DNA from 3 places in the Planococcus lenghuensis genome. Region 2 is predicted to be linked to each of the others. Evidence: riboswitches for the same ligand, from Rfam matches in the RefSeq annotation. Region 2 holds a riboswitch; each other region holds the start of a gene.
What was found. A riboswitch is a leader RNA that binds a small molecule or an ion and turns the genes downstream of it on or off. The one in region 2 is predicted to bind S-adenosylmethionine.
Positions count from the first base shown of each region.

Region 1: it holds a riboswitch for S-adenosylmethionine, as region 2 does, so the genes downstream of both, B0X71_RS17150 (aliphatic sulfonate ABC transporter substrate-binding protein) here and mtnW (2,3-diketo-5-methylthiopentyl-1-phosphate enolase) in region 2, are expected to answer to the same signal.
Region 3: it holds a riboswitch for S-adenosylmethionine, as region 2 does, so the genes downstream of both, B0X71_RS15965 (methionine ABC transporter ATP-binding protein) here and mtnW (2,3-diketo-5-methylthiopentyl-1-phosphate enolase) in region 2, are expected to answer to the same signal.

Region 1 is NZ_CP019640.1:3,390,757-3,398,708, forward strand. Features, by position in the region: gene B0X71_RS17140 (ABC transporter ATP-binding protein) at 1-671, opposite strand, end outside; gene B0X71_RS17145 (ABC transporter permease) at 687-1,538, opposite strand; gene B0X71_RS17150 (aliphatic sulfonate ABC transporter substrate-binding protein) at 1,564-2,571, opposite strand; SAM riboswitch class I at 2,875-2,982, opposite strand; gene B0X71_RS17155 (PQQ-dependent sugar dehydrogenase) at 3,372-5,003, opposite strand; gene B0X71_RS17160 (hypothetical protein) at 5,814-6,404, opposite strand; gene pdxT (pyridoxal 5'-phosphate synthase glutaminase subunit PdxT) at 6,717-7,304, opposite strand; gene pdxS (pyridoxal 5'-phosphate synthase lyase subunit PdxS) at 7,301-7,952, opposite strand, start outside.
Region 2 is NZ_CP019640.1:3,262,994-3,270,945, reverse strand. Features, by position in the region: gene B0X71_RS16545 (methylthioribulose 1-phosphate dehydratase) at 1-243, opposite strand, end outside; gene B0X71_RS16540 (2-hydroxy-3-keto-5-methylthiopentenyl-1-phosphate phosphatase) at 240-905, opposite strand; gene mtnW (2,3-diketo-5-methylthiopentyl-1-phosphate enolase) at 911-2,125, opposite strand; SAM riboswitch class I at 2,194-2,300, opposite strand; SAM riboswitch class I at 2,728-2,896, shown strand; gene mtnK (S-methyl-5-thioribose kinase) at 2,970-4,154, shown strand; gene mtnA (S-methyl-5-thioribose-1-phosphate isomerase) at 4,154-5,212, shown strand; gene B0X71_RS16520 (sugar ABC transporter substrate-binding protein) at 5,213-6,292, shown strand; gene B0X71_RS16515 (sugar ABC transporter ATP-binding protein) at 6,357-7,901, shown strand; gene B0X71_RS16510 (ABC transporter permease) at 7,837-7,952, shown strand, end outside.
Region 3 is NZ_CP019640.1:3,145,508-3,153,459, forward strand. Features, by position in the region: gene B0X71_RS15935 (hypothetical protein) at 1-170, opposite strand, end outside; gene B0X71_RS15940 (OsmC family protein) at 224-673, opposite strand; gene B0X71_RS21030 (hypothetical protein) at 690-830, opposite strand; gene B0X71_RS15945 (PfkB family carbohydrate kinase) at 827-2,206, opposite strand; gene B0X71_RS15950 (iron-containing alcohol dehydrogenase family protein) at 2,362-3,447, opposite strand; gene B0X71_RS15955 (MetQ/NlpA family ABC transporter substrate-binding protein) at 3,470-4,309, opposite strand; gene B0X71_RS15960 (methionine ABC transporter permease) at 4,322-4,993, opposite strand; gene B0X71_RS15965 (methionine ABC transporter ATP-binding protein) at 4,983-5,996, opposite strand; SAM riboswitch class I at 6,069-6,175, opposite strand; gene B0X71_RS15970 (carbon-nitrogen family hydrolase) at 6,223-7,014, opposite strand; gene B0X71_RS15975 (pyridoxal phosphate-dependent aminotransferase) at 7,104-7,952, shown strand, end outside.

The DNA.
Region 1 (7,952 bases), 130 kb from region 2:
CGGCTTCCTCTGGGGCGGGGCCGTTGTTGTTCAATGGTCAGTTCCCGGGCGATCTCTCCGGGTTCCCCCCTTAAAATAATAATCCGGTCGCACAGATACAACGCTTCATCGATATCATGCGTCACCAGGACGACGGTTGACCGGTATTCCTCCCAGACATCCAGCAGCAAGTCCTGAAGCTGCATTTTCGTAAACGCATCGAGTGCACTGAACGGCTCATCGAGCAGCAGGATTTCCGGTGACGTGACGAGCGCCCGGGCAATCGCCACCCGCTGCGCCATCCCGCCTGACAATTCCCGCGGATAAAGGGCATCACTGTCCGAAAGGCCTACGCTTCTTAAATATCGTTTGGCGAGCGCCTGGTTGTCTCCTTTTTTCCCTTTCAGCCCGAACGTCACATTTTCCAGGACGTTTAGCCAAGGCAGCAGCCGCGGTTCCTGAAAGATGAACCCGGTGGTGTCATGAACTTGTTTCCGGGTATCCCCGTTGATGGAAACGGTTCCGTCGTAATCGGTATCGAGGCCGGAAATCGCGCGAAGCAAGGTGCTTTTTCCGCAGCCGCTCGTACCGAGCAGCCCGATGATCTCCCCTGGTTCGGCGGTTAATGAAATGTTGTGGATCGCTTTCTTGCCGTTGAACGTCCGGCTCACATGTTGCAGCTGCAGACTCATGGTTCCGCCTCCTCTTTATGATTTCGCAACGCGGTCCTGCCAGTGCAGCGTCCTGATTTCAATTTTCTTCAATCCCCAATCAGACAGCTTTCCGATGACCGCAAATAAAATGATGCTCGCAAGAATGGTTTCCGGTGACAAGGTGTTTTGCCCGACGACGAGCAGATACCCGAGTCCTTGGCTTGCACCCATCAATTCAGCCGCCACCACGAACATCCAGCCAAGGCCAAGACCGCTCCGCAAGCCTACCAAAAAGGAAGGAAGCGACGCCGGCAGGATGATCCGTCTAATCAGCTGATACGTATTCAAACCGTACATCTTTCCAACTTCGATCAATTTTCTGTCCACGCCGGTGATTCCGCTGACGACATTCAAGTAGACCGGGAAAAAGACGCCGACGGCAATCATCGTAATTTTCGCCGGCTCCCCGATGCCCATCCACAGGATGAACAGCGGTACCCAGGCAAGCGACGGAATCGAACGGAATGCCTGGATGAGCGGATCGAAAAATTGCTCCGCTTTCGTGTAGAATCCGACAAGGGATCCGAGGATGACGGCTGTTGCCGTGCCGAGTAAGAATCCGGCAAAGACCCGGTAAACCGTAATTCCGATATGGCCCCATAATGACCCGTCTGCTGCCATCTCTGTTATTGTGCCGACAACGACCGAGGGAGCAGGCAGCTGATAGGAAGGAAAAACGCCCGCCCGGCTGAGCAGCTCCCAGGCAATGATCAGGATGACCGGCAACACGCTGCCTGCCAGGACGGGGCGGAACCAGGTACTTTTTCCTTTTTGGCTGATTTCCTTTCGTTGTTGCTGCTTGCCCGCCACAAATACAGAAGACAATTCACTTTGATTTTTTGCCATCGGGTTCCCTCCTGCTTTCCCGGATTTACTGCTCGACCGTTTCTTCCGCGAAAGAAGGATCGATCAATGACTCCGTGGTTTTTTCGATATCGACATCCGCGTCAATGACTTCCCCTTCCTGCAGCACTTTACCGGCTGCAGTCAATGCTTCCCGGTGAACATCACCCGGAACCGGGTTGGAAAGGTCATTGCGCTCCATCTGCTTTTTCGCGACTTCCACACTGATGCCCGCTTCCTCGGCCAGCAGTTCAGCCGCTTCTTCCGGATTTTCCAGAATCCAATTCCGTGCTTTCTCATAGGCGGCAATGACGCGGTTTACGTATTCCGGGTGATTTTCAGCAAACTCTTCCCGAACATTCAAAAAGCCGTAGGTATTCAAGTCCGCATTCCGGTGAAACAGCTCCGCGCCTGATTCCAGTTCCAGTCTCGCCATATGCGGATCGAGTCCTGCCCAGGCATCCACCTGATTGGAAGCCAGTGCGGACGCGCCATCTCCGTGCTGAAGATTGATGATTTCAACATCATCCGCTGAAATATCGGAGCCGGCCAATGACCGGAGCAGGAAGATGTAAGGATCGGTTCCGAGTGTAGCGGCGACTTTCTTTCCTTTTAAATCTTCAACGCTTTCAATTCCGGAGCCGGGATTCGTCACGAGTGCCGTCCATTCCGGCTTGGAATAAATATAAACGTTCTTGATCGGCGAGCCATTTGCCTTCGACATAAGGGCTGCCGCTCCAGCGGTGGAACCAAAATCGACGCTGTTGCTGTTCAGAAACTCCAGCGCTTTGTTGCTGCCTTGGCTCAATGTCCACTCCACTTCAATTCCTTCTTCCGCAAACTCCTCTTCCAACCAGCCGAATTTCTTCAGCACGAGACTTGGCGGTGAATAATAGGCATAATCCACCCGGATGGTCTCAGGCGGTGCATCAGCCGAGTCAACAGTCGTGGAGCAGCCGGCGGCGACAATGGCCAGCATAATGGCGGCAACAACTACCAGGAAGCTTCTTATATCGATTAACGGGATATTTCTCATTTTTCATTCCTCCAGATTTTTCTGTAATGGCCATGGACGGGAACTTAACGTCTTATGGAATTAAAGAGCTTTCCCGGTACTGGTTCGTTTAAAGCTGCCGGTCAAGCTCTGGTGAACATTCGCTGTCCGGGTATGTATACGCCCATTCGGGCCGGCTGGCATGCGGTTGAGTTATGCTGCTTTTCTGCCATGATGATTGCCTCCTTTTCCGTTTCTGTCTATTTCAACCGGAGGATAAGAAAAAGCCCCCTTTTCTCAAAGAAGATGAGAAAAGGGGGCACCGTATCGCGAGTGGTCCTGCTTCTCTTATCTCCCAAGAAAAAAATCTTGCTGGAGTTAGCACCTTTCCGACAATTGTCGGAGGTTGCTGAAGCGTCAACGGGCCAGTCCCTCGGCTTCTCTTGATAAGAAGGTTATGAAATTAATACCTAGCATAATACTATGGATTTAAAAAGTCAATTGTTTATTTTAAATTTTCTATTTTTTGTTTGTTACCAATCGGGGAACCTAATCCCAGAACGTCAGTTTCACATTAATTTCGAAAAGCTTCCTCGCTCACATACCCTTTCCACTAGCAAAAACGAAAAAAATTATCCAAAACCAACTTTTATCCTTACTGCAGAAGGTAACTGTACCGTTGCTAGTTACACACAAAAGTATGATGTGCCTAAATCGATGAATAATTCATCACACTTCTGCCTTTGGTGAGCACCGAATAGGGCACAATAAAACACCTTCGAAAATATACTCAGGAAACAAGTAATAAAATCGAAAGTGTATTTACTCTCAGTCTTATAATTTCATTTTTTTGTCACTTTCCAGACGATGCCGGTTTTCATATGGAAATCAACAGGGAATGCCCCGTTGTCCCGCGCTAAACGATTCAGGTTTACACGGAGTGTAGAAAAATCGACGATGTACATAGCCCCGTCCGGTCCGAATTTCACGTCATAAGGTCGCTCGATTCCTTCTCCTTGTTTTCCAAGGTGAGACGCAGGTACCGGTTCTTCGTTTTGAATAAAGGGCTGTACTTGTTGTCCCTTTGCATTTGGATTGATTAGCGAAATTCTGCTGCCGGCGGGTTTGTCCCTGGCCGGATTTGTCAACCACTCCATATTTCCGAACTCCGCAATGAATAACTGATTCGCATACTCTTCCCAGGAGGCAGGAGAGATATCGATCTTAGAAGGTGAAGAATTGACTTCATGCAGACCGGCAATCAGTGATTTATCCGGCTGCTTGAGGCCGCTGGCTTTATGATCAATCAAAAAGTAGATCTTCCGTTCCTGTCTCTCTCCATTTATGTAGACGGGAGCGATCGCTGAACTCACTGGTCTGTACTTTTCGTCAGTCACAGGATCAAAATTTGCTGTAAAATCGGGCCAGCCATACCAAGCATCTTTTTCGACCCGATACGTACCATCATAGACATCCTTTATCGGTCTTCCCGGTGCGTTATCATAGCCATTGACAGCGGCAAACATCTCATCTGCTTCATTCCAGGCGATTCCGATAATGTTACGGAATCCCCATGCATACGGTTTGACGGTCCCTTCTGGATCATCAAGATCAAAGGCCAGGATTGTCCCCCCGCTTTTATCGCGGCCTTTGATCACTTGCCCGGGTCTTGTTACGGTACCAAAAGGCACAAAAGCACCAGTCTGTATCAATTCAGGCGAATCTTTCAGGAAATTGGGAAGCTCGATGTTAATGCCGGTCAGCACAATATCTTTTGCGGTGGTTGGATGTCCGTCCGGCGATCTTTTGACTGCCGCCATCACGTTTTCATCCATAAATCCCGAGTTTCCTCCAATACCCACACAAACATACATTCTGCCATCTCTTCCTACCCGTAAATCATTCGGCTGGTGATCGGATTTAGCGTCAATGATGCCGCCGATCAGCCGGGTCACCTCTCCGTCGACTGTCACTTTAGAAACTGCTCCCGATAAATCCATTTCTCTGTGCGTAATATAGAAGGCGCCATCGTGCCAAGTCATACCGGAAATAGCCGGGTAGATCTTGCCGGTCAGGTCAATGACTTCCGTCGCCTCCCCATTTTCAATCCGCAATATTCTCGCCTTAGCCCCCTCTTCATCCTTGAAGGCACCACCTGCTTCGGCAACATATAAAGCTCCTTCATCATCCCATGCCACAGACGTCGGATAGGTAAGGCCATCAATCACTTTTTCGATTTCAAAACCTTCCGGGAGATGAATGAGCGGAAAATTCGAAGATGGTTTTAATTTTTGACTGGCGACTTCCTGCTTTACACCAAACATCTTCTCTTTCACCATGGTGTTGGTCATCGTGATATTCTCAGTCATGCCATCTTTCAACACACCTAAAATTTTTCTGTTTTTCAGGCCCGCCATCCCGATTCCTGAAACTACAGCTGCAGTGCCTATCAGCATTTTATTTCTCTTCTTCATCCAAATTCCTCCCCTTATTTATTTGGAGCGTTAGAGCAATGGCGCAGATTAGTATTTTTTAAAGGATTAAGAGAAATTTTTCAACAATTAGCTGGCAGCGGGAATTCTTCAAAGAAGCTGTTTCTCATAGAAGGAGTTTAATTGCTCGTGGAAAATACAGATAAAGACAGGAGAGACAGTGCGTTTCTTGGCAATAAGAGCATGGAGTGATGGATAGATATAAGAGGTGTTATTTATGTTGCTTATACGACTAATACTGCTTTTCAAGACTGATACATTTAAGCGTCTTCATTTAACATTTAACCGATACCCTTAGAAAGCTTTTCTAAAACCTTGCAGGAAAGTCGTTTAATTCATGCCAATGCATTTATATTTCACCGTTTTTTTAATCACATATTTAATCCTCCCTGCCTACATTTCTTTATTTCACTGTCGCCACCCGAATAGTTATGATTGCCATATCCGCTGCTTACATAGCTGCGCTTTCCCACTTTTGGCTTCTGTGCACGTAAAACCTGTACAAGTTCAAAGATATTCTACACTTCTCAGGAACCTAAGATTGTTGCATTAGCGGTTGATATTCAAGCGTCTTCAATATTGTTTTAGAAAGTAAAATCTTCTGAAAGTCGAACGCCTCCGATTATGCCTGCTCGCTGACTTTCCCAGTCCGTCTTGTCCCGAAAAGTAACATGTTGCCGTATGGCTATCGATTCGTTCAGAAGCTCTCTGTATCATTGTTATGAGTAACTGAACACCAATGATTCGAGGAAACCCGTCGCAGAATAAATCTTTAATCAGTTTCCTTCGAGCTTAATCGAATGCACGATTTCCTGGAATTCTACTGAACTTTTTAACGATTGATAAAAACCCTTTCACCCAAATCCAACTGTAGAAAATAGAGAAAAGCAAAATTATCATGATTAGGTTAAAGTCGACATCTGAAGTTGCTGCAGGCCCCAATATCGGAAACTTAATGATGAGGAGGATAAATAAGATTCCTAATGTGAGAGAAATGCCAGAAAACACAGCGGCAAGAAACCCGCTTTTAAAGTATCTAAAAGCGAATCCCATGCTTAGTCCTAGAAGTCCGGTAGTAAGTGGGAATGCGAACAGCTCGCTTGGCTGAATAACAGCAATCAAGAACAAGGCTGTCAAATAAGACAAGAAACCGAGCTGCAAGGAGATAACAGTACCGATCAAGATGGCCAGCGTGCTGAGCGCGCTGACCAACAAACCAATCCCCCCTAACATTCCTGCCGATTGCAGAATAGTGGCCAAGGAAGCTAATAATGCCCCATAAGCGATTTTTCTTGCAGGTGTAACAGAAAGTGCAATATAATGATCAACAATTTTTGTCTCGGGATTTATAAATTGCTTGCAATTGTTGAGGAATTTATTCACTCCTGATTATCCAACTCCTTTATACGCAGTTTTTTCTGTTTTCCCTGGCTCTGCAACTCTAAAACTCACTGATCAACAAATATCAAGCTTTACACTTATTCCCTTTAAAATATAAACGGACGAGGAATTGCATTTCTTCCATCCATGTTGAGAATGCACAGGAGCTATTAGAGAAGTTACAAGTCGTTCCGAGAACAAATGGCAATAAATTGTTTTCTGCCACCTGTAACCGTTTAAGCAACAACGCCGGCCTTCCGTATCTTATGCTTTATTACCGCATTGGAGGCGACACATCTTGCGGGGGCTGCGCAGTCACGACTGAACTTGAACACAAGATCTTACCAAATCAATGAAACACCGGGTCAAGCTGATGTCTTCAGTCAACTCCGGATGGAACGAACAGCCCATAAACTGTCCATCCCGCACCATAACAATCCGGCCATCATATTCTGCCAGCACTTCTACTGTCGGACCGGCAGCCGTGATGTGGGGAGCCCGGATGAATACGGCATCAACCGGATTATCGATGCCTTTGACTGCCAACTCGGTCTCAAAACTATGAATCTGCCGGCCAAACGAATTGCGTGCAACCGTTACATCCATCAGGCCGAGATGCGGTGCATCATAGCCTTCCACCGTTTTTGCCATTAAAATCAAGCCGGCACATGTTCCGAATATCGGTTTACCGCTTGCAGCGAAGGCCCGAAGCGGCTCCATCAGCTCATAGCGGTCAATAAGACGCCGCATTGTCGTGCTTTCCCCTCCAGGCAGAATCAGCCCATCCAATCCGGCTATGTCCTCAACCCGTTTAATCACTTTCGCTTCCGCTCCGCATGCTTCAACTTGCTTTACATGTTCGCGGACCGCTCCCTGCAACGCGAGAATCCCAATTTTTGTCACCAGCCGCGCTCCTGCATCCGCTCAGCTGCAGCAATCGACGAAATCTCGAGCCCGGTCATCGCTGTTCCAAGTTCTTTTGATAATTCCCCGATCAGTTTATAATCCTGGTAATGCGTCACAGCTTCTACGATGGCACGGGCAAATTTCTCCGGATCATCCGATTTGAAAATACCGGATCCGACAAATACTCCATCCGCCCCCAATTCCATCATCAGCGCGGCATCAGCGGGAGTTGCTACGCCGCCGGCAGCAAAGTTTACGACAGGCAGCCGGCCCAGACGTTTGATCTCAAGCAGCAGCTCATACGGTGCACCGAGCAGCTTCGCTTCTGTCATCAGTTCATCTTCATTCATCATGACCACTTTGCGCACTTGCGAATTTACTTTACGGATGTGGCGGACCGCTTCTACGATATTACCGGTTCCGGGTTCACCTTTCGTCCGTAACATTGAAGAACCTTCGCCAATCCGGCGCGCCGCTTCCCCAAGATCCCGGCAGCCGCATACGAAAGGCACTGTGAAATTCTTTTTCAATAAATGAAATTCTTCATCCGCTGGTGTCAGTACTTCGCTTTCGTCTATGTAATCAACACCGAGCGCTTCAAGCACCCGTGCTTCTGTGATATGACCGATCCGGGCTTTCGCCATA
Region 2 (7,952 bases):
TAGCGTTTCCGCTGATGGTTTCAATTGCGTTTCGTCAATCGGCTGGCCGTCCGCGTCGACGAGCAGGAAGTCCTCCGCCGTCCGTTTCTTTTTGTCCTTGCCGCTGGCGGTGACCAGGAATTGGAGCGGCTCATCGTTCACTTTGATGGCGAGGTTGCCGCTTGTGCCCATGAACCAGTCGCGGGCGGCAAGTTCGTCTTTGATGTCTGCAAGTTCCGTCCAACGCTCTTCCACAATACTCATACACGGACACCGAGCTTCCGCTCCAGAATGTCCGTCACATCATGGAAGGTTTCGAACGGCTCATACGGGATGCCGAGCTCTTTGCATTTCTCAATCAGGAAATCGCGGGCGATGACAAGATCCGCGCCTTTGGCTGCCTGGAGATCCGTAATCGAGTCCCCGATGACGATGCTGAACGTATCCTCATCTGAAAGCTGCCGGATGACCGTCGGTTTGCATAATCCGCAGCCTTGGCTTTTGCATTGTTCATCACAGCCGTGCGGAAAGCGGATGCGGATGCAATCATCAGAGAAATCCGCTTCATTGCAATAAATGCCGGCGAACGGCCCGTATGGTTCGAGGAGCGGCCGGACGAAAAAGTCGATGCCGCCACTCGTAATATACAGCGGGATATCGGCCCGGTCGGCAAAAGCGACGAAATCAGCGAAACCTTCGCGGATTTCCGCTGCATCCAATACATAAGAAATGATTTCATCTTTCTTTGATGAAGGCAGCAGGGAGAACATCTCCGCTACACCATCACGTATTGTAATGCTTTGGTTTAAAATGCCTTCCTTGATCGGTTCCCATTCCGGCGGTGCGAATTCCTTCATGATGTTCATGATATTGTCGCGGTCCGTGACTGTTCCATCGAAATCGCAGAAAATGATTGGTTTTTTCACATTGTTCACCCCCATAACTTGAGCGCCGTTTTTAATTCGTCATGGGATGCCGCCGCTTCCTCAAGCGAAGTGCCGGCGAGTACGGCATCGACGGCCTGACGGAACGCCCGTCCGCCGCCTGCAGCGCCATCCGGATGTCCATGGACACCGCCACCTGCGTTAATGATGCTGTCGGTGCCGAAATCCTCAAACAGAAGCGGGACGAGGCCCGGGTGGATGCCGGCTGATGGAACCGGGAATGTCCGTTTTAACGGGCTGTCGGATACGAGTTCCCGGCCGAGCGCCAGTGCAGCGTTCTTCTCAAGTGCAACACTGCCGTAAGGAGAAGGGAACAGGGAAAAGTCCGCACCTGCAATGCGGGTCAGTTTGCCGAGCGCAAGTTCCGTCGCCACACCGTAAAAAGGCGAAGACGTGAATGCGCCGCTGAATGCGGGATGCGCCATGAGCGGCAATCCGACTTCCGCGTCTTCCGCAAGTTCCTGCAGCACATCCAGCCCGTAGGCATGGACGTTGAACAGCAGCGCGTCCGCGCCGAGTTCCCGTGCTTTGCGGGCCTTATCGCGGAGTCCGGATGTGCGGCCGGTCAGATTGGCTGCGTACAATGTCCGGTGGCCGGTTTCTTTATACACCTGTTCCAGCACCTCTTTCCCCCGCACGATCCGTTCTTCAAATGGGGTCTGCGGGTTATCGAATAAAATCTCATCATCTTTCACGAGATCCACGCCGCCAAGCGCCTGCTGGCGGAGCTGGTCGGCAAGATAACCGAGATCGCGGCCGATGACACCTTTGAAAATGCTCATGACGAGCGGCCGGTCATGGACGCCGAGCTTTTCCCGGATTCCTTCGATGCCGAACCGCGGACCCGGGAAACGGGCGAGTAATTCTTCATCGAAAATAAGATCCAGCAATTTCACTTCGCCGTCGAGCGATAATTTCCCGAACACAGTCGTCAGGATCGCCGGCAGATCCGCCGAAAAATTGGCCGCCGGGTAACGGATTTCCACTTCCGCCCGGATCAATTCCGGTTTTAACGGGTGAGGGGAGTCACCGAATTCCGTGACGGACTCCACGGTTCCTTTATGCTGCTTCAGCTGTTCCTGTTCAAGCTGCGGCAGGTCAGTCCAAGATCCGACCGTGAGACCAAGAGCAATGCCTTCCGCTTTCTTCCCGAATGATCCAGGCCGCCCGTACAGTTGATAGCGGGCTGTCAATCCACTCATAAATTCACTCTCCAGTTCCTGTAACAAATAAAAAACCTCTTCCTAAGAAGAGGTTATCGGATACCATCTTCTTATTTGTCAGCCGTCGCTTGAAGGCTGCAAGAATTAGCACCGTGTCAATCGACCGGTTGCCGGGCTTCGTAGGGCTTGTCCCTCCGCCTGCTCTGAATAAGAATAACGTATTTAGTTTTTTTAGAAATTATGCTGATTATTTCATGGGATCTTAATTCTGTCAAATGAAAAACGAAGATGCCATCAATAGTGCTTACAAGGATGCCGGCTGGCTGAAGAAGTAACAGAAGACCAATTCCTGACTGAATGGAAGCGGCTTCCATTTAACTGGTGGAACTCGGCGCCTAATTAGTGGAACTCAATGCTAAATTAGTGGAACTCAATGCCGAATTAGCGGAACTCAGCGTCCAATTAGTGGAACTCGAAAAAAAGCGAAAAATTAAGCGATATTCTGAAAGGATAAATCTATAATTTACCGCTTTGTAATAAGCCAGACAATTAAGAACTATTTCTTTGAAAAGTTGTTGCACTTTATTTTGAATCATGATAGGATTCATGTCAGACTTTAATAACTTTATAAATTATCAGCACTCTTATCAAGAGCAGGCGGAGGGTAAAATGGCCCGATGAAGCCCAGCAACCGACCATAATACCGTTGTGAAACGGGGCGCGTTAAGATTTTGCGCCGGAATGGACAAATCCATTCCGCAAGGCACGGTGCTAATTCCACTGGAAAGAAACTTTTCCAGAAGATGAGAGGCGGGAATCCGATTATTCTGCGCCTCTTTCCGAAGAGGCGCTTTTATTTTTTTCAGGGAAGGATTGAGTACAGATGGCGGTTACAGAAACGGCGAATTACACCCCATTGACAGAACAAACGGCAGTCGAGCTTGCCGCTCAGCTAGATTTCTTTCCGAAAGGAGCGGCACTTTCAAGCCGGGAAATCGGCGATGGCAATCTCAATTACGTCTTTCACATAACAGACGAAACCGGCAAAGGCCTTATCATTAAACAGGCATTGCCGTATGCAAAAGTGGTCGGTGAAAGCTGGCCGCTGACACTGAAACGGGCAAAGATTGAAGCAAATGCACTGAAAAAGCACGGGGAATACGTGCCGCATCTAGTACCGGAAGTATACGCAACCGACGAAGCGCTGGCATACACGGTCATGGAAGACCTGTCGCATCTTACCGTTGCACGGGCTGGCCTGATCGCTGGTGAGACGTATCCGAAACTGTCGGATGACATTGGCGAGTACTTGGCGCAGACGCTGTTCCATACCTCGGATTTCGGACTTCATCCATTCGACAAAAAACGGCTTGCTGCCGAATTCTCCAATCCGGAATTATGCAAAATTACAGAAGACCTGATTTTTACAGATCCTTTCTTCAATAATGAAACCAATGATTTCGAAGAAGCGCTCACTGCTGATGCCGAAGCAATCTGGAACAACAAGGCATTGCAACTGGAAGCGGCGAAACTGAAACAGAGCTTTCTGACTGAAGCAGAAGCTTTGCTGCACGGCGATCTTCACACAGGCAGTATTTTTGCAAGCAAAGATGAAACGAAAGTCATCGACCCGGAATTTGCATTTTATGGTCCGATCGGTTTTGACGTCGGCCTCTTCCTCGCGAATCTTGTGTTCCAGTCGATCACGCGCGGAGAAGAAGGCCGGGATGTGATCACAGACCATATCCGGAATACATGGGACGTCTTTTCTTCCCGGTTTTCAGAGCTATGGGAACAGGAAAACCAAAGTGCATTTAAAGATACAACGGGTTACAGAGAAACCGTGCTGGAAAAAATCTTCCGGGATTCCGTCGGCTTTGCCGGCGCTGAGCTGATTCGCCGGACAATCGGTCTGGCACATGTCAGCGACCTTGACGGCATTGAAGACGATGAAGAGCGAATTGCACGGAAGCGGCAGGCATTGCGGACAGGTGAAGCGTTCATTCTGAAGCGGGCAGAACTTACGTCCATCGATGACGTACTGTCACTGATCGGGGCGCTGCGCTGATGCAAGTACCGGTATCCATCGAATGGAAAGACGGGCAGCTTACGATTTTGGATCAGCAGAAACTGCCGCATATCATTGAATTTATCGACCTTACAACCATTGAAGAAGTATTTGATGCCATCCTTTCCCTGAAAGTGCGGGGCGCACCGGCGATCGGTATTACGGCTGCCTACGGCTTAGCGCTTGCAGCGGAGAGTCATGATACAGATGAGCTTGACGCCTTTGAAGCGTATGTGCGAAAGGATGCCGATTACCTGGCAAGCTCCCGGCCGACGGCAGTCAATCTGGCTTGGGCGCTTGAACGGCTGCTCAGCACATTGCCGTGTGCAGCGTCAGTGGCTGATGCGAAACAGCAGTTATTCAGGGAAGCGGAAGCAATCAGGGCAGAAGACGAGGCGGCTTGCCGGCAGATCGGAGAGCATGGCCTGGAACTGCTGGAAAATAAGATGCGAGTTATGACAATCTGCAACGCCGGGTCGATCGCCACTGCAAAATACGGAACAGCCCTTGCTCCGTTCCATCTCGGCAGCGAACGCGGGAAGAAATTTGACGTATATGCCTGCGAGACCCGCCCGGTTTATCAGGGCGCCCGGCTGACAGTATGGGAATTGCAGCAGTCAGGGGTCGATGTAACACTCATCACCGACAGCATGGCTGCTCATACAATTGGCGCAAAGGACATTGAAGCGATCATTGTCGGCGCCGACCGGGTTGCAGCGAATGGCGACACGGCGAATAAAATCGGTACACTGAACCTTGCATTGCTCGCTCACACGTTCGGCATTCCATTTTATGTAGCCGCTCCTGTTTCAACATTCGATTTGTCAATTGACAGCGGAAAAGATATTCCGATAGAAGAGCGCAAAGCTGAGGAAATCACTCATTTCGGTGATGTGCCGGTCGCACCGGCCGGAACGAATGTGTATAACCCGGCGTTCGACGTAACGCCTTCCAAATACATCACCGCCATCATCACGGAAAAAGGCGTCATCGAACCGGATTTCCACCAAAATATTGCCGGCCTGCTTACAGCGGCTGCCGGAAAAGGAGAACAATAAATGAAAAAAGAGAAATTATGGGTATTGGCAACGCTGCTTGTTATCGGCTTTTTGCTTGCAGGCTGCCAGCCAAAAGGCGCTGTGACAGAAGAAGCCGTATCCGATGCCGCCACTGAAGTATCCGACCACCCGCTCGTAGGTAAAGAAATCGCCCTTATTATGCAGATCAACCTCGGCACATTCTCGGCTCAGTACATTGAAGGCGTCAAAGAACAAGTGGAAGCGTTCGGCGGTGAAGTAACCGTATTTACTTCTGACGGGGACCTGGCCAAAATGGCATCGAACCTGGATGCCGCAGTTAATCAGGGGTTTGACGGAATCCTGATCGATCACGGTACGAAAGAAGCCCTTAATCAGGGCGTTGAAAAAGCGCTGGATGCTGAAATCCCGGTCGTCGCATTCGATACGGGAATTGAAGTCGACGGTGTGACAGTACTCCGTCAGGGCGATCAGCAGATGGCTGAACTGACCCTTAACAAATTAGCGGAAGATGCAGGCGGTGAAGCGAACATCGTGAAAATCTGGGTTGCCGGTTTTGCTCCGATGGAACGCCGCCAAGTGGCTTACGAAGAATTCATGAACAATAACGAAGGCATCAACGAAGTGGCGGCATTCGGTGCTGCAACAGACAATACGGCCCTTGATACACAGGCACAGATGGAAGCGATCCTGAAGCAGTACCCGAACGAAGGGGACATCACAGCTGTATGGGCTTCATGGGATGAATTCGCGAAAGGCGCCGTCCGTGCGATTGAGCAGGCAGGCAGAACGGATATTAAAGTATACGGAATTGACATGAGCGACGAAGATCTGCAGATGATGCAGACTGAAGGCAGCCCGTGGGTTGCCTCGGCTGCAGTGGACCCGAAAGACATCGGCCGCATTCAGGTGAGGTATTTGTACCAGAAGCTTGCCGGTGAAGAAACAGAAGCGGAAGTTGTCCTGGAACCGGTATTCGTGGAAGCTGAAAATCTGCCGGAAGAGCAGATTACAACAGATCAGCTGAGCGAGTACATTGAAGGATGGGGCGCAAGCGAACAAGGTTATACGGATGAGCTCCGTGAACTGGAAGGCCTATAAAAAATAAATGTGGAGCTGTCTTCAGTAATGGGGGCAGCTTCTTTCTCAGAAAGAGGGGACAGCAATGGCGAACCCTTTGCTTGAAATGAATGGCATCGAAAAAACGTTCGGCAATGCGCGGGCGCTGAATGGCGCAGAATTCAACCTGGAAAAAGGCGAAGTCCATGCCCTGCTTGGTGTAAATGGTGCAGGCAAGAGCACGCTCATCAAAATTCTGTCAGGGGTCTACGGACAGGACCGCGGGACAATCACACTGGACGGCAGTGACGTAAACTTCCGTTCGCCGAAAGCAGCGAAAGAACACGGCATTTATACAGTTTACCAGGAAGTGGATACAGCCATCGTGGCGGATTTATCTGTGGCGGAAAATATCCTGCTGGATACTTTTTCAGAAGGCGGCGGACTGTTCATTTCAAAGCCGAAACAATATGCGCGGGCAGAAGCCGCGCTCAAGGAGCTGCATTCGGAGTTTATCGACGTGCGGGAACCGGCGTTCAAGCTGTCACTTGCAGAGAAACAGCTCGTCCTGGTTGCCCGGGCCCTCGTCCATTCAGCCAAACTCATTATTTTTGATGAACCGACGGCTCCTCTTTCATCCCATGAATCGGAAAAACTGTTCGCGGTCATCGATAAATTGAAAAAGGAAGGCGTCGGCTGTGTGTTCATTTCACACCGGCTGCCGGAAGTGTTTGAGATCAGTGACCGCATCACCGTGATGCGGGAAGGGAAGACAGTGGAGACATTTGGGGCAGCGACGGCAAGTTCTGAGGCAGTTATCGAAGCGATGCTCGGTGAAGCGCTGAAGAACGAACTGGAAGGGCGTCTGCATCCGATCGGTGATACCCTCCTTCAAGTGGACGGTCTCCGGGACGGCAATAAACTGAAGAATGTTTCGCTGACTGTGGCGGAAGGTGAAATCATCGGTGTTGTCGGCTTGGTCGGGGCCGGGAAGACGGAACTCGCCAAAGCGCTGTTTGGTCACGCCGAACATGTGGACGGAACGGTCACGCTGAAGGGAAAACGCATGAAGCTCAGTCATCCGAAAGACGCCATTCAGGCAGGAATGGCACTCGTGCCTGAAGAACGGCGCAAGGAAGGGCTGTTCGTGGAGGAATCATTAAAAACAAACGCTTCATTTCCGAATCTGAAACGGTTTGCCCCCCGGCTGTTCATGAACCGCCGGGCAGAAAAAAGATTTGCGGAAGATATTATCGACCGTTTAAAAATCAAAACGCGTGATACCGAAACGCCCCTTGTCCACTTAAGCGGAGGAAATCAGCAGAAAGTAGCCATTGGCAAATGGATGTCGCTCGATTCACTGCTGTATTTGTTCGATGAACCGACAAAAGGAGTCGACATCGGCGCGAAGGTTGATATTTTCAAGGAGATTCGGGGCATTGCGGCGGATGGCCGGGGCTGTCTGTACTTCACCAGTGAAATGCATGAGGCGCTCGGAATCGCCGATCGGATCTATGTGATGTATGACGGTCAGATCGTGAAGGAGTTTTCACGGGAAGAAGCGACCCAGGAAAGGATTTTACTTTATGCAAGTGGCGGAAAAGAAGAGCGTGACAAACACAAAAGAGCGGACAGTTCAGTATCTGTATAAATACGGGGCAATCGCCCTGCTCGTTTTAATCATCCTTTATTTCAGTTCAGT
Region 3 (7,952 bases), 120 kb from region 2:
GCACCCGCTGAACACGGATAAGCACCCGCTAAACACGGATAAGCACCCGCTGAACGCGGATAAGCACCCGCTGAACACGGATAAGCACCCGCTAAACACGGATAAGCACCCGCTGAACGCGGATAAGCACCCGCTGAACGCGGATAAGCACCCGCTGAACGCGGATACATACTTCCTACCACTCACATTAAGAAGCCGCACGCAGGCTGCATGCGGCTGTCTTTTATGTCCCCGTTAAGATGTCCGCTTCCAGCCGCACTTCCACATTCCCTTGAATCGCACGGGTGATCATGCAGGAACTTTCCGCTTTTTCCGCGAGCCGCTGACAGAGCGCAACATCCTTTTCGGATGCGTCCGCCTTCAGCACAATGCGCGGCCGGTGGATGATCGTCTTGTATGTGATAATGCCGTTCGTCACATCAACAAGCCCTTCCGATTCCATCGTCAATGATTCTTTGGCAAGCTTGCTGCGTTCCATCATCGCTGCAAGCGTGATGATGTAACAAGTGGCAGCAGCGCCCAGAAGCATCTCGTCCGGATTGGTTCCGACACCGGGTCCGTCCATTTCCGGCGGGATAGAAATCTGCGTCTTCAAATTCCCGGTTTCAATGGTGCCGATATCGTTGCGGTTGCCCGGCCAATCGGCCTTTAAGTGAAAACTATGGATTGCCATCTGCATCTCTCCTGTCTCAAACGTTTTTGGAATTGCTTTCCTTCAATAGTTTGATGATCTCTTCATTCTGCTCCTTGATATCTTTCAAATGCTTGTCCCGCTTATCCGTCGTCAGCAGCATAATGACGATAATCGCAATGCCCATGATCAGAATCATTCCACTTCTCCTTCCAAAAAAGCCTGTGCTTCTTCCAGTCTCGGCATCGCCGTCAATGCGCCTCTTTTCGTCGTGCACAAGGCTCCGAGTTTATTGCCGAAAGCGGCACAGCGAATGATCTCCTCCCGCGTTCCCGGAAGTCCGTACAGGTGGATATGCCGCAGTACGCCTGCCACAAATGCATCCCCGGCACCTGTCGTATCGACCGGCGGCACAGGCACCACCGGTACATGGATGCTCTCACTGCCACTCACAGCACGCGTACCATTCTCACCGTCCGTAATGAACAGCAGCGGAATCTTGAATCCCGCCAGCCGGCGAAGCCCCTCATCAATCGACTCGGTCTCGGTTAAAAACGCCAATTCTTCTACTGTCATCTTTACGATATCCGCCTGCTGCAAAAATTCATTTACCGTCCGGCGGCACTGGTCTTCGCTGTCCCATCGGAGGGGCCGGATATTGACATCCAGTGAACAAAGGACGCCATATTGCTTGGCAAGACGGACAGCGGACCGCGTCGTTTCCAATGCCGTCGGCTGAAACATAGTGCCGGAACAGAAATGAAAAGCGCTGGCTGTCTCGAAAGCTGCCGCTGATAAATCGGCCGGTGCCACTTGGATGTCCGGCGTTTCGTTTTCGTAAGATGCGAAGACCCGGTCGAATTCCGGCGTCAGATGCACATAAACGCCGCTCACCCGTTTTTCAGGCACCGACACAGCGAATGCCAGATTCACATTCTCCTGTTCCAGTTGCTCCCGGAAAAACCGGGAATCCCCGTCGTCTCCCGTCACCGTAATGAAAGCGGACGGCAGGCCAAGCCGACCGGCACCAGCTGCCACGTTAACCGTTGCGCCGCCGAGATGCCGGCTGAACTCAGTGTTGTCCGTCCCTTTGCTGAAATAATCGATAAAGGCATCCCCATAGGTTACGATACTTTTTATATCCTTGATGAACTTTGCTTCCCCGTCACGGACAGCGATTTCCCGGTAGCCGAGCGCGGCATGAGCATGCCGGCTGTGCTCGTTGTCTTCTTCCGAGTCCGAGGCCATCCGGTTCAGGCCTCTGGCGGCAGCCCAGATTTCTGCCGCTTCCGCCAATCGCCGGCCGGCCCCTTGCCCCCGGCATTCTCCCCGGACAAACCAGCCTTCCATATATCCGCAACAGCCGGCTTCTCCATGTGCATTTCCATGAATCGATACTTCAAGGAAACCGGCTGCCTCTCCATCCTTTTCTGCCAAGAATGCGGTCAGATTGTCCGAATTCAACTGTTCCCCGATTTCCGCTTGGTGTTTTTCTTCAGGGCAATGCGGCCACAGCTGTCGCCGCATTTCAAGCCACATCTCCCTGTCTTGCAGTTCCATTTGTCGAATATGCATATCTGCCCTCTTTTTCACTGTTTCCTGCTATTCTACCACAAGAAAATCCGGACGATAAATCGCCCGGACTTGACTGTAAATAATTGATTTTCTTATTCAAAAGGAAGAGGCAACATGAGTCCCAGCTGTACATACTCTCTTTAGAATTGACTTGGTTAACCGACAAGAGCCGTGTACTTTTCATATGTCAGCATCGCATGCAAAACTTCCCGAGCCGTTACTCCATCCTTCCGCAGATTATGAATGGTTTCGTTTTTGGCTGTCGCTTTTTCCGCCACCGGCTGCAGTGATTCTTCCGTCACTGTTCCAATCCCCAAATCTCTTAGCGATGTCGGGAGACCAATCTGCCGAAAGTATCCGGCAAGCTTACCCGCTTCATCCCAGCGGTCTTCCAGAACCAATTGAATCAAAATCCCGTACGCCACTTTCGCACCATGCTGGACATGATGAGTTTCATCAAGTGCCGTTAATCCGTTATGAATAGCGTGTGCTGCCGCAACGATCCGGGACGGATCACTGAACCCGCCAACCATTCCCGCTGTCATGATGATCGTTTCAGCTGTCTTGATGAAGCTGTCGTTCAGTTCCTTTTGCCGGGCTGCGGCCATTGCCGCTTCTCCATGCACGAGCAGTTCATCATAACAAAGTTTAGCTGCAAACCGGGCGATTGTAACTGGAGCTGTGAAGGTATCCAGTTTTCGAAACTGCACATCCGACTCATACCATTTGGCGATTGTGTCTCCAATGCCGGCCGCCAGCATCTCCTCTGGTGCCCGTAAAAGTATATCCGGTTCCAGCAGGACCAGTGATGCATTTTTGGGGTGGATGTCGAACCGGACATATTTGCCGGCATCATAAATCACACTGAGCGGTGTCCAGGCAGCACAATTGGAAGCAACTGTCGGAATCAGTACTGTTTCCTTGCCGGCAACACGGGCTGCCGCTTTTGCTAAATCCAAAATCTTCCCGCCTCCGATTCCGATAATGGCGTCTGCCTGTCCGGCACGCAATGCGATACGTTCAATTTCCGCAAGTGAACATTCCCCGCCATACTGGATGAACACAGCATCAATCTGTTCAAACGACGGGAAATAAGGGCTGGCTGACTCCCACGACTTTTTCCCATGGATGACCAACACAGTTTTATAGTTGAGAGCGGTCAAATGCGCTTCCAATCTGCTCAAAGCACCCGTTTCACATATATACGCATTCGGCGCTCCCTGCACAATCAGGTTTTCCATCGCTGCACCTCTCTCCGTCCGTTTATTCCTCTGTCATCCACTCCGGCTTGCCGAAGCCTTCAAATTCTGCATCGATCACTTCTTCAAATTCCGGTGATTCCACAATTTCCACCAGATCCGCTGCGAGTTCGCTGTCTTCATTGTCAGCTGTCACGGCGACCACGTTACGGTACTGATCCGGCATGTTCTCAAGTGCCAATGCATCCAGCAGGTCCATTTCTGAAGCAAGTGCATAATTTCCCGGAACAGCTGACAGATCAGATCCTTCCACTGCCCGCGGCAGCTGGCCGGCATCAATTGGCTGGAATTTCAGATTCTTCGTGTTTTCAATGATATCCTGCTCGGATACCGTCAGTGTCTCCGCTTCCGGGTCAAGTTGGATCAGGCCTTCATCCTCAAGAATCAGGAAAGCACGGGCTGCATTCACCGGATCATTCGGAATGGCGATTGTAGCACCATCTTCAATGGCATCGATTGAATCAAAAACATTCGAATAAATCCCCATTGGTGCGGTCGGAACCATAATGAGTGCCGACAAGTCCATGCTGTGCTGTTCTTCAAAGCTTTCCAGATAAACTGTGTGCTGGAACAGGTTCGCATCCAAATCGCCGTTGTCGAGTGCGATGTTCGGCTGGATATAATCGCTGAATTCCCGTACATCTACTTCATAGCCCAGTTCTTCAAGCTGCGGAACAATCGCTTTGTTCAGCATGTCACTATAGGGTCCGGCCGTCGCACCAAGCGTGATCGCCTGCGTTTCCCCTTCAACTCCTGCTTCTGAAGTAACTTCCGCCGCTTCCTCTTCCCCACACGCGGCGAGGGCCAATGCGCTTGCTGTCAATACCAATCCGAATTTTTTCATTTTCATTCTCTCCTATCGTTTATCGATTGTTTTGGATGTCCAGTCGCCCGCTTGCTGAATCAGCTGAACGAGCACAATAAGTATGACGACGGTCACAATCATGATGGTGTTGTCATACCGGTAATAACCGAAGCGGATCGCGAGGTCGCCGATGCCTCCGCCTCCGACCACGCCTGCCATCGCAGAGTATGCGATAAGGCTAATCAATGTGAGCGTAATCCCTTGGATCAGACTCGGTTTTGCTTCCGGCAGCAGCACATCCTTGATAATCATGAATGGCGTCGCCCCCACCGCAATGGCGGCTTCAATAACGCCTTTATCAATTTCCCGGAACGATGTTTCAACAAGCCGGGCAAAAAACGGGATGGCTGCGACCGATAGCGACACGCTTGCCGCATATGGGCCGATCGTCGTTCCGGCAATCAGGTTCGTCAGTGGAATCAGGGCCACCAGCAAAATGATGAATGGAATCGACCGGATCATATTGGCGATGAATCCAATTACCGACTTGGCAAACCGGTTCTCCCAGAACAGTCCTTTATCCGTTGCAAAAAGCAGGATTCCGAGCGGCAAACCGATAAGGAAGGCAACGCCGAAGGAAATACTGATCATGATCAGCGTTTCAAAAAATGCCTGCTGGATATCCGGCATCAGCTCGATAATGCGTCCCCATTCAACGCCCATGATTCATCACCTCCACTGCTGCCCGTCGGCTCTGCAGATACTCAAGGGCATCGGTGACCGCTCCCCGTTCACCTGTGAGTTCCATAATAAAGATGCCGAGCGGTCTCTCTTGAATGTATTCAATGGCCCCATGAAGGAAATTCCCTTTTACCGCATGCCGCTGCAGCATGTCTGCAATGACGCCCTCTCCGGCGACGTCTCCTTTAAACAACACGCGGACGAGGGTACCCCGTACGGAGGCCAGTACCTGTTCCGGCACATCAAATGACACCACACTTGAGATGAATTCCCTGGTCAGCTCTGTTTGCGGACTCGCAAACACATCGTAGACCGCTCCTTCTTCAATTACACGTCCACCTTGCATGATGGCCATCCGGTCACAAATTTCCTTCACCACATTCATTTCATGCGTGATAAGCACGATCGTAATGTTCAGCTTCCGGTTAATTTCCTTCAGCAGGCGGAGAATCGAAAGCGTTGTATTCGGATCCAGCGCTGATGTCGCTTCGTCACACAGCAGCACTGTCGGATCATTCGCGAGCGCCCGGGCAATTCCCACCCGCTGCTTCTGGCCGCCGCTCAGCTGACCCGGAAAAACATCCCGTTTATCTGCCAGACCGACCATCTCCAGCAATTCCTCAACCCGGGGCCGGATCTTTTTTGCCGGTGTACCCGCAGCCCGGAGTGCGAATGCAACGTTGTCGTAGACCGTTTTTTGGCTGATCAAATAAAAATGCTGGAAGATCATTCCGATTTTCAGTCGGGATTTCCGCAATTGGCCGCTGCCCAGTTTCGTCAAATCGGTCCCGCCAATCCGGATCACACCTGAAGTGGGACGTTCCAGTAAATTGATGCAGCGGATGAGTGAACTCTTCCCGGCGCCGGAATACCCGACGATCCCGAAGATTTCCCCTTCCCCGACCGTCAGGGAAACATTGTCCACACCAGTCACGGTTCCATATTTCGTTTTATATGTTTTCGTCAGTTGTTCAATCTCAATCATAATTTCACCCCAAAAATAAAAGATGCCCCTTTCTTTTAATCAAGAAAGAGGCATCGAAACGGTTAAGTTCTCGACTTATCTCTCAGAATGCGGATGCATTCTGTAGGATTTGGCACCTTCCCATTGCTGGGGGTTGCCGGACGTCACAGGGCCTGTCCCTCGGTCTCTCTCGATAAGATCGTATGCAATTGTTGATTATCTTACTCACTTTTTTCCGCAGTGTCAATCACTTTTTCAAAATACTCGAATAAATCCATTCCCGCCGGTCATCAAACACCGGAATCCGCCCGCGCACTTCGTCCACTTCGTCCAATGTGATATCCGCATAGCCGATTTCTTCTTCGGTCCCGAGTTCCATCCGCACGTCACCCCACGGGGCAATGACCATCGAGTGACCGCCGAATTCGTTGGCCGGATCACTGCCGACCCGATTCACCGCCACAATGAAGCATTGGTTCTCGATTGCCCGCGCCTGCAGCAGAATGCGCCAGTGATCAATGCGTGGCGCCGGCCATTCCGCCGGTACGAACAGCACTTTCGCTCCTTCGAGCGCATGGCGCCGGAGCCATTCCGGGAATCGGAGGTCATAGCAGATGACACCGCCGGCCGGAATGCCGTTCAGCTCAAACAAATTGGCCGACTCACCCGATTCCAAGTGGATGTGCTCATCCATCAGTCCGAACAGGTGCGCTTTGTCATACTCCGCAATCGTTTCACCGCTGCTGTTTACTACGTACATGGTATTTGTAAATCCATGATTCTTCTTCGACGATACGGATCCGCCGACGATGTGAACGCCATGCTCTTTGGCAAACGCCGCCAGGAAAGATTCCGCCTTTCCATCTCTGTCCGCGAGTTCTTCAAGCTGCGTCAGCGCGTATCCGGTATTCCACATCTCGGGCAGCACGATGACGTCCGCCCCGTTCGCTGCCGCTTCCCGCATCCGTTCTTCCACGTGCGCAAAGTTCGTTTCAGGTTCGCCGAATACGATATCCATTTGTATGCAAGCTATTTTCAATTTATACGCCTCCAGTAGACAATGCTACGTAAAATGTATAAGATTCTGAGTACACATGCAACTTTTCTGACAAATGGAGGTTTAGCAATATGGAATTTTCTAACCGGCTGCAGCAATTGCCGACCCAATTTTTCGCCAAGCTGACGAAAGACGTCCGGCAGGCTGTCGCAGAAGGACGGGATGTCATCAACCTTGGACAGGGCAATCCGGATCAGCCGACACCGCCTCATATCGTAAAAGCGCTGCAGGACGCAGCAGCGGATCCGCAATCGCACAAATATTCCCCGTTTCGCGGCACCGATGAATTAAAAGAAACAGCAGCTGCCTTTTATAAGCGGGAATACGATGTTGATATTGATCCCGCCACCGAAGTGGCTGTCCTGTTCGGCACGAAGATCGGACTGGTCGAGCTTCCGCTATGCCTTATGAATGAAGGCGAGCTGATGCTGCTGCCGGATCCGGGTTATCCGGATTACCTGTCGGGCACCGCCCTCGCCGGTGTGCAATATGAAACAATGCCGCTGACCGGGGAAAATAATTTCCTTCCCGACTACAGCACCGTTCCTGAATCCATCAGTGATCAGGCAAAGCTGCTGTATCTCAATTATCCGAACAACCCGACCGGCGCGACTGCCACCCAGTCGTTCTTTAATGACACAGTCGCATACGCGAAGAAGCACGACATCGGTGTCGTGCACGATTTCGCTTATGGCGCAATCGGCTTTGACGGCATTAAACCGCCGAGCTTCCTGCAGTCCGAAGGCGCCAAAGACATCGGCGTCGAATTGTACACGCTGTCGAAGACGTATAATATGGCCGGCTGGCGGGTCGGCTTCGCGGTCGGTAACGCGCAATTTATCGAAGCGCTCAATCTGATTCAGGATCATTTATTCGTCAGTCTGTTCCCTGCGGTTCAGCATGCAGCGGCAGCCGCATTG